DNA from 3 places in the Brevibacillus sp. HB1.1 genome. Region 3 is predicted to be linked to each of the others. Evidence: a T-box and tRNA genes for the amino acid it is inferred to sense, from the RefSeq annotation. Region 3 holds a T-box; the other regions hold tRNA genes.
The links. The T-box of region 3 lies ahead of leuS (leucine--tRNA ligase). A T-box ahead of a tRNA ligase gene usually reads a tRNA of that ligase, here a tRNA-Leu.

Region 1: it has a tRNA-Leu gene. The T-box ahead of leuS (leucine--tRNA ligase) is inferred to sense a tRNA for this amino acid. The anticodon was not compared.
Region 2: it has a tRNA-Leu gene. The T-box ahead of leuS (leucine--tRNA ligase) is inferred to sense a tRNA for this amino acid. The anticodon was not compared.

The regions. Positions count from the first base shown of each region.
Region 1 covers NZ_JABMIV010000001.1:153,360-158,485, forward strand. Annotated here, with positions in the region: gene edeP (edeine non-ribosomal peptide synthetase EdeP) at 1-630, opposite strand, end outside; gene edeQ (edeine self-resistance N-acetyltransferase EdeQ) at 931-1,368, shown strand; tRNA gene HPY27_RS00660 (tRNA-Leu) at 1,529-1,610, opposite strand; tRNA gene HPY27_RS00665 (tRNA-Tyr) at 1,655-1,739, opposite strand; gene HPY27_RS00670 (hypothetical protein) at 1,832-2,149, opposite strand; gene HPY27_RS00675 (thioredoxin family protein) at 2,216-2,782, opposite strand; gene HPY27_RS00680 (YycC family protein) at 2,810-2,980, opposite strand; gene HPY27_RS00685 (hypothetical protein) at 3,485-3,682, opposite strand; gene HPY27_RS00690 (TlpA family protein disulfide reductase) at 3,855-4,388, opposite strand; gene HPY27_RS00695 (cytochrome c biogenesis CcdA family protein) at 4,412-5,122, opposite strand.
Region 2 covers NZ_JABMIV010000010.1:228,909-234,034, forward strand. Annotated here, with positions in the region: gene fosB (metallothiol transferase FosB) at 1-363, opposite strand, end outside; gene HPY27_RS23530 (hypothetical protein) at 463-687, opposite strand; gene HPY27_RS23535 (hypothetical protein) at 823-1,329, shown strand; tRNA gene HPY27_RS23540 (tRNA-Pro) at 1,446-1,522, shown strand; tRNA gene HPY27_RS23545 (tRNA-Leu) at 1,540-1,622, shown strand; gene HPY27_RS23550 (response regulator) at 1,787-2,902, shown strand; gene HPY27_RS23555 (23S rRNA (pseudouridine(1915)-N(3))-methyltransferase RlmH) at 3,001-3,474, shown strand; gene HPY27_RS23560 (ATP-binding protein) at 3,627-5,126, shown strand, end outside.
Region 3 covers NZ_JABMIV010000008.1:94,033-99,158, forward strand. Annotated here, with positions in the region: gene leuS (leucine--tRNA ligase) at 5-2,422, opposite strand; T-box leader at 2,492-2,737, opposite strand; gene HPY27_RS20095 (class I SAM-dependent DNA methyltransferase) at 2,777-3,526, opposite strand; gene rsfS (ribosome silencing factor) at 3,533-3,889, opposite strand; gene yqeK (bis(5'-nucleosyl)-tetraphosphatase (symmetrical) YqeK) at 3,889-4,479, opposite strand; gene HPY27_RS20110 (nicotinate-nucleotide adenylyltransferase) at 4,463-5,056, opposite strand; gene yhbY (ribosome assembly RNA-binding protein YhbY) at 5,071-5,126, opposite strand, start outside.

The sequences.
Region 1 (5,126 bases), on a different contig from region 3:
CACAGGCAAGCTCTGAAACTTGTCCCGCCAATATCGCTTGTCCTTTTCAAATCTCTCAGACTGAGAATAGGCATGCTCCCTGTCGACAAAAGCTTGATAAGCGTGTTCATCTCCTACATGAACGGAACCGCCTGCTAACAACGTGTCATAATAGTGAGCAATTTGTTCTGTCATAATGGAGATGGACCAACCATCAGCAATCAAATGGTGAAACTTTACAAAATATCCCGCTTCTTCGTCACTCAGTTGAATCAGACAAAAGTAGAATAGAGGCTCCTGTCCGATCGAAAATGGTTTTGCAAACAAAGCTTGCAGGAATTGTCTGCACCGATCAGGGGCATTCGGTTCTTGTCTGAAATCAAATACCTGCAATGGCTGCGGTTCGTACTCTCCAACAAACTGAAGGACTGTCTCTTCTTCCTGATAGTTGAGCCGCAAAGCATCGTTCTTTTGAATGAACAGGTGAATGGCCGCTTCAAGTACATCCAGTTTCACTTTTCCTTGAACCCGCACCATCCCCCCTAACGTATGGACAGGAAGCTGTGGATGTAATTTTTCCGTATACCAGATACGCTTTTGTGGATGACTTAAAGGATATCCGCCATTCCATTGCTTCTTATCCTGATGCAATGCATTTCCCCCCTTTCGGAATTGTGCAGATGTAATCACAATTCGGATATGGCAAAAAATCTAATTGATTACAAATACTTCCATCCCAACTATATCGATGACTCTTCTATAGTGTCAAATGAATTTTCCATTAAATGTTATTTCAGAAAATTAGATGAATTCCATCTCTTTTTTCCTTTTTCTAGCGCTGCATAGAATGGAAAAAATTTTGTGCACACTATTGATTTTGGCTGTCTTTTCACGTAGGATAAAATGTAATATATTGGCAAAAACACCCCCTGGAAGGATGAATGTGATTAGATGTCTGTGACACTTCGTGAAGTAACCCTGGAAAACTGGGAAGAGTGTATTGAACTGGAACCTACTCCTGAACAGAGTGAGTTTGTTGCCCCGAACCTCTACTCCATAGCCGAAGCAAAGTTTCAAACTACATTTGTCCCTTTGGCCATATACCATGAGGATACGATGGTTGGCTTTGTCATGTATGGGCTTGACCCCGACGATGGAAACTACTGGATTTACAGACTCTTAGTTGATGCCAACTATCAACGCCAAGGCTACGGACGTGCTGCGATTTCGCAAGTCATTGATATACTGAAAGCAAAAGACGATTGTCAAAAAATTGTCATTGGTTATGCTCCAGCCAATATCGCAGCCGAAAACCTTTACGCTTCACTCGGATTTCAAAAAAATGGCATGGTTCTGTTTGGCGAGACGATTGCAGAATTGAACTTTTAAGCTAGCTATTTTCGTTCCCCGAAAATGAAACAGCGGCGACCTAAGACCTAAAAATCAAGTCTTAGACTCGCCGCTGTTTGAATTGTTTTTTCGTATATGAAAAAAGCACACCTTCCATGTGTCTGTAAACACCATGGTTAGTGTGCATTCGTTTTAAATATGGTGCCGGTGAAGGGACTTGAACCCCCACGGTTTCCCTCACGATTTTGAGTCGCGCGCGTCTGCCATTCCGCCACACCGGCATGTAAAACTATGAAAAAATAACACATCATCAATAGAAAATTAATGGTGGGGAGAGACGGATTCGAACCGCCGAACCCGGAGGGAGCAGATTTACAGTCTGCCGTGTTTAGCCACTTCACTATCTCCCCACAATATGTGCTGTCTTTCTTCTGCGTTTACTTTCTTCAACCAGAAGCGACATTTATTAATTTACCATGAACTTTGTTTGACGTCAATATATTTATTTGGATTGACTCTCTTTTTTCGCCAAAATCTCCTGTGCCCACTCGTGGAAGACGCGCAGTGCCTCGTCTACTTCTTGAAATATTGCTTCTTCCTCACAGGAGTATTCCGGGAAGTCAAGTATGCGGTTTTTACGAATCTTCACTTGCTCTTCTTCGCATTTTATCTCCAAGAAGTAGGGAACGGCTTCATCTATCCCATAGTTGTTTTCTAAAAACTCGTAGGTACGTACCCACTCCAGAATTCGAACTTCCGATGCCTTTAAACGAAGCACCTGTTCCAAGGACATAATAGTTTCATTCCCGTAGTAATACATGTTATTCAGCCCTTCTGCATGAAAATGGACGGAGCCGTGACTCCGCCCTGTTATTGATGTGATAGATTAGATCGAGGAAAGTAGCTCTCTCAGTTCTTTGACAATCACTTGCTGGTAGCCAGTACCTTCTCCATATTGCTCGAGCATTTCGGCACGTGCCACTTTGATCTTGTCTTCATAATCTGGGGCGTTTCGATCCGGGTTTTGCTGTTTAAACGCCGTCATGACAGCTTGGACATGCTTCGGTCTCGGTCCCCATTTTGCCAGAACATGCCCGCCTGTGTCCGCAAAAATAACAACAGGGATCGCCCGACCGCCCATCGTGAGAAACTCATCCATGAGATCGAGGTGTTCTTCCATCACCATAATTTCCACGGGCATGTCTGTTTCTTTCAAAGCATGCAAGACGACTGGCAAGTTGCGAACGACGTCGCCACACCAGTCCGCAGCCAAAATCAAGCATCTGAGGTCATCACGATGCTGGAGCGAAGCAAAAAACGCACGGTCTTGTTCATCCGTCCATGAAAATGCATCCGACCAATTTTGGTATGTATCCTGATTCTTTGTCATGCTTTCCACAAACGCCTGTGGCTTGAGCCCCGTACGGAATTTATGTGCTACGTTTGCCCCCATCTTTTCTCCTCCTTTTGTATCGCTCGCCTATTCTTGGTTTTTATTTGCTGCTTCGTTTGCTTCCTTCTCTTGATTAGCCAGCTCCATCATTTTTTGCAACAAGATATGCTGTGGCATGTGCATGAGACGCTCCAAAGGTACCTGAAGAGCTTCCGACAGCTTGACAGCCGTCTCTGGTGATATTTGTAATGGACGCATGTCATTTTTGCCCCTTTCCCTTGCTTTTATCAGTCCCTTCAGTATAATACACAGCCGTTAAACCTGCCAGCATACAAGTCTGGTACTCTGAAGCCTTTAAATAACAAGCTAACATCATTGATTAAAATGACATTAGCTTGCTAGGCAGCAGATGAAATTAGGAGTTTACGAATCCCACTAGATGAAAAAGTCGTTTATTTGGTCTGCATTCTTGCCTATTTGCCAAATAAGCATCCCCAGTATCACGTATTTGAATAAGACCAGCCTTTTCCTGGCTCGAATTTTGGGGGCAGAGAAAGCCCAATCTTTTCTTGGTTATCAGTCACATGGCTGTCATCCCCACCAGTTACACATCGTCATCAAGTACTTTGTGACATGTTGGCTCTACTGAACCACTTTTGACCCATTTACTCACCTCTCAACTCCTCATAAAAAATGAAAAAAGAGCCACACGAAGGGACTCTCTCTCATAAACCCAATATTCCGCACATGGAAAAGGACGAGCTATGGCTTTTGCTTAGTGAGGATGCATGGTACACCTAAGCCGATCGCGCCGGGCTGGGACATCTGTTCCAGATATGCCAACCCTCGTGCACATTGCTGCTTGCATACTTGACATGTATGGGACGTTACGATTTTCAACTGTACTTGATTGGGGTGCTGTCGCGAATTCTTCTTTTTGATCTTTTTGCCCTTGGCCATCCGTTTTCCTCCCTTTGCCCTAGATCACTCCAGTCTATGAAGGAGAACACCCCCGCTCTTTAGGCAAACATACAAAATCAAGATATTCACTTGCAAAATGGGCCTTGTCATACGTGTCTACAAATAGAAAAAGTCGCCGGAGAATTCTCTCCAAGCGACTTATGAGCCTTCCCTATGGCTTTGGACTTAGCAACTGGCGCAGTTCTAGCTCCAGTGTAGGAGCATCAACCATTCCGATTATCTTCTTTCGTACGATTCCATCTGTGTCAATCAAGTAAGTAGTTGGAAATGCCATCACCTTGTAACGGTTCGACACAGTACCAGCTACGTCCATTGGTATCGGAAATGTCAGCTTGTAGGTAGTGACAAAGGCCATAGCTGTTTCCGGGCTGTCATTGCTCGTGACGTTCACGCCATAGAGATCAACCTGTCCACCATATTTTTCGTAGACTTTTTGTAAATCTGGCGCCTCCAGCTTGCATGGTCCACACCAGGAAGCCCAAAAGTTCAAGACTACTGGTTTTGCCCTTTTTCCTTCTACCTTGTACGTCTGCTGGTCTAGTCCTGTCAGTGTAAAATGAGGAGCCGCAAAGCCAACTTCCGGTTTTTGAACCTCTGCTACGATTGCGGCCGTTTCTTGAGGCTTTTCCCAAACAGCAAGTCCGACCCCCAATAATACGAGCACCGCGAGCAACAGCTTTTTCATTTTGTCACCTCTGCCCTACTGAGTTAGAATCCCGTAAAGCCTCCGTACATTTGAATAAGAACGCGTGTAATATCCGTCAGTTTATCTGTATACAGAAGAATACCAAACAAAATCATAATGGCTCCTCCGATTTTCATAAACAGGTCGGAATACTTCACAATCGCGTTCACCTTACTGATGAAGAACGTCATGACAAAAAATGGAATGGCGAATCCGAGCGTATACGCCAATGTGTAGGCCAAGGCGCTTGCAGGATTGGAAACACCCATGACGATAATGCCAGAAAGAATAGGTCCCACACAAGGTGTCCATCCAGCTGCATACGTCATTCCCACCAGTATGGACCCAGTATACCCCAATGGCCTCGATTTTAAATCGATTTTAAAAGAACGCATCATCCAATCCATTTTAAACACGCCAAGCATAACCAAACCAATGATAGCAAGCAAAATACCGCCCAGTTGACGAATCAAGTCCTGTTGGTCAGTGAACAAGCTTCCGATCCAAGATGTAGACAGCCCGAGCGCAACGAAAATGATCGAAAACCCGACTATGAAGAAAAAGGTATGCAAGAAGGCTTGCTTGCGAAAAACAGCTCTCCCTTTCTTCACTTCATCAACCGTAACCCCAGTTATGTAAGACAAAAAGGACGGATAAAGCGGCAGGCAGCAAGGGGAAATAAAAGAGAGAAAACCTGCTGCAAAAGCCAAAAACACAGTAATATCGCCAGTCATATGT
Region 2 (5,126 bases), on a different contig from region 3:
GCCTGTATGTAATTCGAATTTATGCCCATCAGGGTCGGTGAAATAAATGGAACGCTTATCCCGCTCCGAACGATCCCGTCCATGCAAAATGGTAACGCCGTGCTTTTCTAAATGAGCGTACCACTCATCAAATGACTCTTCTGAGATCGTGAAGGCCATGTGTGTATAGGAGTGAGTAATTTCATTGCGTGGGATGTCTGATTCCTCATTCAGCGCCAACCAGTGGCCATTCAGGTCAAAATAAGCCAGCTTGCGACCTCGTACAAGTGGTTTGGCATGCAGGACATCCCGGTAAAAACAAAAAGATTTCTCCAGATCTGAGACAGAGAAAAGCAAATGATTCAATCCTTGAAGTTGCGGCAATACGTCCCCCACCTTTTTAGCAATAATCTTGCAACTATTGCTATTGTATGAGGAAAACAGGCAAACCACCAGTCTATCCCGGGTCTGCCTGCCATTTGTTTAGGATTGACTTTGTTGAGCTTGCGCTTGGGTTTGCAGCGTGGATTGGACTTGGGATACCATCGTTTGCGCTTGGGCAATTTCCTGAGACGCTTGCTTCAAGGCTTCTTCGGCGAGCTGTGGATTGGCTGCAGATTGCTCGATCGCTTGCGTAATCATATTTTTTGCCAGCGTGGTGGCTACCTCTGCTTTTTTAAGCGAGTCGGTGTTAATTTGGCTAGGCATGATATACCTCCTGCGGGTTTCGATGATGGGAACACCGTATTAATTTACCCCGCACGCAACGGTTTATGTATGATAGATACGCGTCCAACCGTTTTCCTCCCGCGATGCATAGTCTGACAGGGGGAGGGACGTCAGATGAAAAAGCAATGGGTGCAAGTCATTCGATTGGCAGAGCAAGCTTTCTTTACGATTATTTTTTCAGCGCATAAGCGGGTGGGGGATCGCGGAATCATTTTGCCCAAGCGGTTTCATTCCAAGTTAAAAATTCGCCGTTTCCTGCAAAAATTCATGACCCCTTGTCTGGCAAATCGAGTGATCGGCAATCTTGATTTGCGGCGAATAAACGGACAACTCGCGATCCCTGTAGGTGATACGATCGGGGCACCACCGATTGTTAAATCAAAGGTCCTCTCTTCGGGCAGCAGGTGTGCGACGCTTGTGGTCTGGTTTGCCTTCGATTCAAGTGATCGATTTTTCCGTGTGTACCAGTTGAAAAAGCTTCCGAATGAGCGCTGGATCGTTGTAGGGCGTCATCCGCTGGACTATCCGTTTAACCTTCCGCAGGATTTCCTGAAACGACAAATACCATGTGGGAAAATCTGTACATCATGGAGAGGGAAGTTAAAAACTAGGAAAAAATGACTATCTTCCAAAAAAATCCGGTATTGATATTGGTTCAATTTGCCTGTATAGTATGTAAGTGTTGCAATACTTATCGGAAATTGTCGAATGAGAGAAGTTCCGATATGGCTGGAAATCGGGAAGTAGCTCAGCTTGGTAGAGTACTTGGCTTGGGACCAAGGGGTCGCAGGTTCGAATCCTGTCTTCCCGACCATGTTTTGTTTTGAATAGGCCGGTATGGCGGAATTGGCAGACGCGCGCGACTCAAAATCGTGAGGGAAACCGTGGGGGTTCAAGTCCCTCTACCGGCACCAGCAATCTATACATATGGTTTTCGTTATAAGGTGGGGAACAGTGAGTAGGCCTGTTTCTCACTTTTTTTTGTTCTTACAATCATTGTCCATTATACCGACAATAGATAGGGAAGATTGCATGGAAGCAGCAGGACAAACAAAGCCTGCCAAAGGAGAGGACGACAGTGATTACGGTAATGATAGTGGAAGATGAGAAACCCATCCTTGATCTCATGAAGCATGTCATCGGACAAAACGATCACTACACGATCGTTGGAGCATTCACACATCCACTAGAGGCTCTCGCTTGTCTGCCCGATCTGTGCCCTGATGTGGCGTTCTTAGATGTAGAAATGCCAAAAATGAACGGACTTGAGCTAGGCTCTAAAATAAATGAGTTGTCTGAGCACACTAAAATTATTTTTACGACTGCCTATAAAGAGTACGCGTTGGATGCGTTTAAGGTGTACGCGTTTGACTATATTTTAAAACCGGTTACGCCTGCGGCCATTGAACGAGTTACAAATCGGTTAGTCAAACAGCTACAAATGACGGCCCCGATCAAACAACCTATGAAGAACGTTTCCATCCAATGCTTTGGTGGCTTGGACGTGCGCAATGCAGGAGGTGAGGTTGTTCGATGGCCAACGAGAAAGAGTGAGGAGCTGTTTGCCTACTTTCTCTGTCATCCCAAGGAGGATATCAGCAAGTGGCATCTGACTGATCTTTTATGGCCGGAGATGGACGAGAGCAGGGCCACGCATAACCTGCACAATACCATGTATCGACTGAAGAAAATCATGAAAGAGCAAGAACTCGGCATCGATATACAAAAAACGGGTGAAGGCTATCTATTTCACCCGATGGATCAGACGTACGATTTATTGGCATTCCAGCAATTCGATCTCTCTTCGTTAAAGGACAGCAAAAGCGCAGGAGGAGTCGAAAATTTGTGTGCAATGTACAAGGGGGCCCTTTTTGATCGCAAGGATTTCTTGTGGAAAGCCCCTCTGGAAGAACGGTACCGGAAAAAGTATACGGAGCTGGTGTGCAAACTGGTAGAGCTCGACATTGCCTCAAAGGAGTTACCAAGGGCTGCGCGCAGGCTGGAAGAGTACTTGGCGGTGTACCCTTTGCACGAGGAAATGAATGTCGCCTTGATGGAGATTTACGCAAGGGGCGAACAAAAACAGAAAATCGTCCAGCACTATGCCAAATTCGCTGATGCCTATCACCAAGAGTGGGACATGGAGCCGCCGAGGGAAATAAGCGAGTGGGTATCCCGCGTGGCTGGACAGTGACAATGATGCAGGCAGATATCATTTCGACCACAGATCATGTGAGAAGTTTGGGAGAAGTTATTGCTATCATTCCTAGAAAAAGGAAGAAGGCGAGTTTCATGCAATTCACCATTATATCTGTGGGAAAAATCAAAAATGATATCTTGCCGCGAGTGGAAGCATACAGTAAACGCTTGGCTGTCTATTGCAGAATGGACATTGTTGAAATTCCAGAAGAAGCCCGAATGGAAACGATGAGTAGTGCTGAGATCGAACAAGTGAGGCAGTCGGAAGGACAAAAAATTCTCGCGCAAGTCAAACAAGAGCAGCATGTCATCGCCCTCACTGGAGAAGGAGAACTATGGACGCCAAAGCGACTATCTGTGCAAATTGAAGATTTGTCGATGGAGGGCCGAAAAGAGATTCTCTTTGTCATTGGCGGTTCACTTGGCTTATCAGAGGAAGTCTTGGTCAGAGCAAATGATCGGCTGGCACTCCCGAAGAAAGCATATCCGCATCAGTTGACGCGTTTAGTCGTGTTGGAACGCTTGTACAGAGCGCTACGAATCAGCCTGGGAGAGCCGTTGCGGTAGTCCAGTTCAACGGCAAAAGGAGTCTCGAAACCATGAGACTCCTTTTTTCTTTATACGTAAAAACATTGTGAGATTTTTGTGAGGGGGAAATGGTACTCTTAAAACGAAAAGATCGTACATCTTCGGGCTCTGTAAGGGAAGGGGATACATTTTTGGATCGAAGAAAATTTCTGATGCCTGCCGGGATTGGTTTGGTTTTTTTGCTTTCCATAGCGGTATTTATCGGGATCTATATACAAACCTTCCCTAGTCGGGACATGCCCATGGCGAAGCGGGGAGTACTCGATTTGTCGAGCTGGGATTTTCAAAGACAAGGCTTGGTCAATTTAGATGGAGAATGGGAGATATATCCTGGAAAATTGCTTTCGCCTGAAGATTTTCGACGAGGGCAACATGCAAATCCCTCGTATCTGGTCGTGCCTGGAACGTGGAAGGGAGACAGTCTCATCGATAGTATCGACCGGAAAGGCGCTGTAACCTATCGATTACAAGTAAAGCTCCCAGAAGACGGGCAAATATATGGGTTAAAAACAAAGAGCATTCGGATGTCCCACCGATTATATGTAAATGGAAACGAAGAAGGTGCGAGCGGACAGCCAGCCGTAGAGAGTGAATCCCATCAGCCAGGGAATACACCGTATACTGTGTTTTTTTCCGCGGTTGACAAGGACCTGGAGATTGTCATTCAAGTGGCGAATTTCATGTTTTTCACCGGGGGGATTGCGAGCTCGATTCAACTGGGCTTGGATGGGGATATTGCCATTCTAAACAGCACCTTGCTCGGAACAGATATTGCCTTTGTCGTAACACTAGGGATCATGGCTGCCTACCATCTCAGCTTTTATTTTCTCCGCATGAGGGATAAAACCTATTTGTTCAGCGGCAGCTATATGATTGTTCTTGGTATTTATCACATGGTTTTTGGTGAAAAGGTACTGTTGCAGCTTTTCCCTTCGATTCCTTTCGTTGTTGCTTACAAGGCACAGGATGCATCCCTGTTCGCAAGCTCGATCTTGCTCGCCCTATTTTTCTGCTCCATCGATACGAGGGTTCTTTCCCGCAACTGGCTGGTGAAGCTGACAGCGCCTATTTTTCTCTACATCCTTGTCATACTCGTCTTGCCCTACTCCTTTTATACGAATCTGAAAGGGCCTCTCTTGATTTATGTGCAAATCTTTCATTTCTTCATATTGGGTAGGCTGCTTTATTTATCTAGCAAGAGTCAAAGGGATTCGTCGGACCGAAAAGAAATGCTGCTTTTCGTTGGTGCGAGTATTTCCTTGTCGGTCAGTCTCATTGATGGTCTTTTATACGCAGAAAACATCGTACCCACTGATCTTGCGGGAAAAATCGGCATCCTGTATTTCATTACCTTCATCAACATTCTTTTGGCAGTGCGATTCACGAATGCCTATGAAAAGACAGAAATTCTTTCTCATCAATTGAAGATTTCCAATCAGATCAAAGATGAATTTCTGACGCATACTTCGCATGAGATGAAGACACCGCTGCACGGGATTATCAATATCACGTCCCATTTACTAGAGGATGAGAATCATGCGTTGTCTTCCAAACAAAGACAAAATCTTTGGCTTGTCAAGGATACATCGATCAAGCTGTCTATGCTGGTTGGTGATTTACTCGATGTTACT
Region 3 (5,126 bases):
TTTCTTAACGAACGACGATATTCACCAGTTTGCCTTGAACAGCGATGACTTTGACGATCGTTTTTCCTTCGATCAGTTCTTTAATCATCTCATTGTTTTTCGCCATCTCTTCCATCTGTTCTTGCGTCGAATCAGAAGCGATGAGCAGCTTCTCTTTGTTTTTGCCGTTAATTTGCAGGACGATTTCTACCTCGTCTTCAACCAGCTTCGCTTCGTCATACGTAGGCCATGCTTCGTATGCCAGGCTCTCGCTGTGGCCCAGTTTTTCCCACAGCTCTTCACCCAAGTGCGGAGCGATTGGAGACAGCATTTTTACCAAGTCCTCCATGAATTTCTTCGGCAGAACTTCTGCTTTATACGCTTCGTTAACGAATACCATCAACTGAGAGATACCCGTATTGAAACGCAGGCCTTCGTAGTCTTCTGTTACTTTTTTCACCGTTTGGTGGTACACGCGCTCCATGCCAGCCACGTTGGAGGTTTCCACGATTTTTCCGTTCAGCTCACCGTTGTCACCTACAAACAGACGATATACGCGATCCAGGAAGCGGCGTGCGCCATCCAAGCCTTTTGTCGACCAAGCGATCGAAGCATCCAGTGGTCCCATGAACATTTCGTACATGCGCAGTGTGTCGGCACCATGGCTGTCGATGATATCGTCTGGGTTTACGACGTTACCTTTGGACTTACTCATTTTCTCGTTGTTTTCACCCAGGATCATTCCTTGGTTAAACAGCTTTTGGAATGGTTCCTTGGTTGGTACGACACCGATATCGTACAGGAACTTGTGCCAGAAGCGAGCGTAGAGCAAGTGCAGCACCGCATGCTCGGCACCGCCAATGTAAATGTCGATTGGCAGCCATTCTTTCAGTTTGTCTGGATCAGCCATTGCCTTATCGTTGTGCGGATCGATGAAGCGCAGGAAGTACCAGCAACTACCCGCCCATTGTGGCATGGTGTTTGTCTCACGGCGTGCTTTCATACCTGTTTCCGGATCGACGGTGTTTACCCACTCCGAGATGTTTGCCAATGGCGATTCACCTGTACCGGATGGTTTGATTTCTTTTGTTTTTGGCAATACGATTGGCAGTTCGGATTCTGGAACGACTTTCATCGTGCCGTCTTCCAAATGGAGAATCGGAATTGGCTCACCCCAGTAGCGTTGACGGCTGAACAGCCAGTCGCGCAGACGGAATGTTACTTTGCGATTTCCTTTGCCTTCCGCTTCCAGCCACTCGATCATTTTGGTGATCGCCTGTTCTTTGTTCAAGCCATCGAGCATACCGGAGTTGATGTGCTCTCCATCACCTGCATACGCTTCTTTGGAGATATCTCCGCCAGCGATTACTTGTTTGATTGGCAGATCGAATGTTTTTGCGAACTCATAGTCGCGTTCATCATGCGCTGGAACCGCCATGATGGAGCCTGTTCCATAGCTGATCAGCACGTAATCTGCAATCCAGATTGGCAGACGTTCGCCGTTAACCGGGTTGATCGCATATGCTCCGGTAAATACTCCTGTCTTTTCTTTCGCCAGATCAGTACGCTCCAGATCGCTCTTGTGCTTCGCTTGATCCAGGTACGCTTCCACTGCTTCTTTTTGAGCTGGTACGGTAATTTGCTCAACCAGCTTGTGCTCAGGAGCCAATACCGCGTAAGTTGCTCCGTAGAGAGTGTCTGGACGAGTTGTAAAGACGGTAAAGGATTCGTCATGACCTTCGATACCAAAGGTTACTTCTGCCCCTTCAGAACGACCGATCCAGTTGCGTTGCATTTCCTTGATGCTCTCTGGCCAATCCAGTTCATCCAGATCAGCCAAGAGTCTTTCCGCATACGCAGTAATTTTCAAGACCCATTGCTTCATTGGGCGGCGTTCTACTGGGTGTCCGCCACGCTCACTTTTTCCGTCAATGACTTCTTCGTTCGCCAAAACCGTTCCCAAAGCAGGGCACCAGTTTACAGCTACCTCGTCAATATAAGCCAAGCCGTGCTCATACAGCTTCGTAAAAATCCATTGTGTCCACTTGTAGTAATTCGGATCGGTCGTATTGATTTCGCGATCCCAGTCGTAGGAAAATCCGAGTGACTTAATTTGGCGACGGAAGGTGTTGATATTGTGCTCGGTAAATTCCGCCGGATCGTTTCCTGTATCGAGAGCGTATTGCTCCGCTGGCAAACCAAACGCATCCCAGCCCATTGGATGGAGAACGTTATATCCTTGCATCCGCTTCATGCGGGATAAAATATCAGTAGCCGTATAGCCTTCCGGATGTCCTACGTGCAGGCCAGCTCCAGATGGATATGGGAACATGTCGAGTGCGTAAAACTTTTTCTTGCCCTCATCCTCGGAGGTTTTGAAGGTCTTGTTCTGCTCCCAATATTGCTGCCACTTCTTTTCGACATTTTGATGACTGAATACCATGGTAAAGCACTCCCATCTTAAAATAGGTGAAAATAATAAAGAAAACCTCACATCCCAGATCGCTGTTGCGAAAGGGACGAGAGGTTATTTAACATTCCCGCGGTACCACCCAGATTGGCAAATGACAAGCATTCACCCACTTGTTTCATCCGTAACGGGGATAAGCCGCTCACCCTTACGCAGTCATTGCTTGAATGACCTTGGGGGCAAGTGCTGGGAGGTGAGTTCAGATAGATTCGGGTTGACTTGCACCATCCGTCAACTCTCTGTGAATGCTCGAATCCTATGCCTACTATTCCTCTTAAACGCGTCGAAATCTGTAGTTATAACGCCATTATAGTCAATCCGAACCAATCATGTCAAACTTTTCGGCTTGCGGGCTGAAAAAAATAGGCGCTCACTCGTTTCTTGTGGCGGCATATCCGAGTAATCAGCGGTGATGACAATGTCTGTGAAGCCGGCATCTGTCAGCCAGCGCATCAGTTGGACAGGCTGGTAAGCCCGTTGCCAATGCTCTTCTTCCATCCGCTCGTACAATCCGTTTGGCTGACGAATGAAAAACGTTAACTGATGCTCTACCTCCAGTCGCAGCGGGTCGCAAAAACATTGCCAAATGTACGAAACTTCATCTTCTACATGTGTGAATGTCTCGTCTCCGAAAATGTGCAGCATCTTGTACGGACTGTGCACATCAAACAGAAAGCTCCCACCGGGCGCGAGATGAGCGAAAACGCGCTTGAACGTTTCCTGCACATCCTCTTCCTCTGTAAGATAACTCAATGAATCACACAAGGAGATGACCGCATCCGCTTCGGGCAAGGACAGCTCGCGCATATCCTGCTCCACCCACGCTACATCCACTTGTTCCTGCCTCATTTTGTCATAGGCGATCGCAAGCATTTCTGTTGAGAGATCCACGCCCGTAACACGGTATCCACGCTTGGCGAGTGGGATCGCAATCGTGCCAGTCCCACAGCCAAGATCAATGACCCGCACAGGCTTCTCTCCCTTTGTCCAATGACGCTCGACCCAATCGAGCCACTGGTCATACGGAGTATCCGCCATCAGCCTGTCATATACTGCGGCCATATGTGCGTATGCCATCTGTCCTTACCCTTGCACGCTGAAGGAAACTTCCTCTGCGTCCTTCCACAGGCGCTCCAGATTGTAAAACTCGCGATCTTCGCGATGGAAAACGTGAATAACGATATCGCCCAGATCAACCAGTACCCAGCGACCTTCATCTGCTCCCTCGATACCGCGGACGTCAAAGCCGTTTTTGTGGGCTTGATCACGGATTTCGCGAACAATTGCCTGTACTTGACGCTCGTTGTTTCCGTGGCAAATCATGAAATAGTCTGCGATCACGGACAGCTTTCTAATATCGAGCACCTTCAAGTTCTCTGCTTTCTTGTCCTCTGCTGCCTTCACTACCAACTGTGCCAAATCTTCTACTGTTTTAACCATCAAAACCCTCCTTCTCTCCCTTTGCGGGAAACCAAATCGTTATATGCGGTCAATGTCAACGGGAAAACCGTCTTTTGCTTCTCTATCAAAAATTGAATCGTGCCTCCCAAGGCGAGTGCCAGGGCGGCATCCAAATCATGCATGGCTTTGCCGCGAATAAAATCGACACCCGGGTAAACCCGGTTTGGTTCTATATAGTCTGCCACACAGACGACTTTTTCTAACAGGGACATGCCAGCCCGACCCGTTGTATGGTAGCGAACAGCTTGTAAAATATCTGCATCCGTCACACCTAGATCAGTCTGGATCACAATAGCTGCTGCAAAGGCATGCCACAGCTCTTTTTCCCCTTCCAAAAGCTCTGTAGGCATATCGTGGCGAACGAGAATCTCGAACATTTTTTCCACAGGCCAGCACTTACAGTAATCGTGCAACAGTCCAGCAAGCTCGGCTTTGTCAGGATCAGCCCCGAATCTCTCTGCCAGCTCGCGAGCTGACGCAGCCACCCCAAGCGTGTGCATGTAGCGTTTTTCATGCATTTGTTGCCGTACGCGAACGAGAAGCTCTTCCCGATTATCCAAAAGTCTCATAGATTCGGTTCTCCTTTATATAGCGCTCCACGGCATCAGGTACAAGATAACGGATGCTTTTCCTGGCAGCTGCCTTCTCGCGAATCATCGTGGAGGAAATGTCCCAAACAGGCATCTCCACAAATGTGACATCCTCGCTCGATTCTTGATCTAGTTCGGTTCCAGGCCTCGCTAGACCTATAAAGCGTACCATATGAATCAGCTCTTGGTACTGGTACCATTTGGGCAAGATTTTTACCATATCTCCTCCCATGATAAAAGAAAAACGGCAATCTGGGAACTGCCTGATGAGCTGAATCATCGTGTCATAGGTGTACGATGGACCTTCTCTTGCGAACTCCACATCTGTTACACGAAACACCTCGTGATCAGACACGGCGAGCTGAACCATTTGCAAGCGGTGATTTGCCAGCGTCAGACTCTCTCTCTTTTTGTGCGGTGGAACGTGTGTAGGCATAAACCAGACTTCATCCAGGCCCGCTTGCTCTCTGGCTTGTTCAGCCGCCAGCAAGTGCCCGCAATGAATCGGGTCAAACGTTCCTCCCATGATCCCTACTTGCTTGATTGGCTGTCTCATTGCATGCAGATCACTTATGGCAGCTTGATCGTCTTGTTCTCCCGGGACTCTTTGTACAAGACAACCGTAT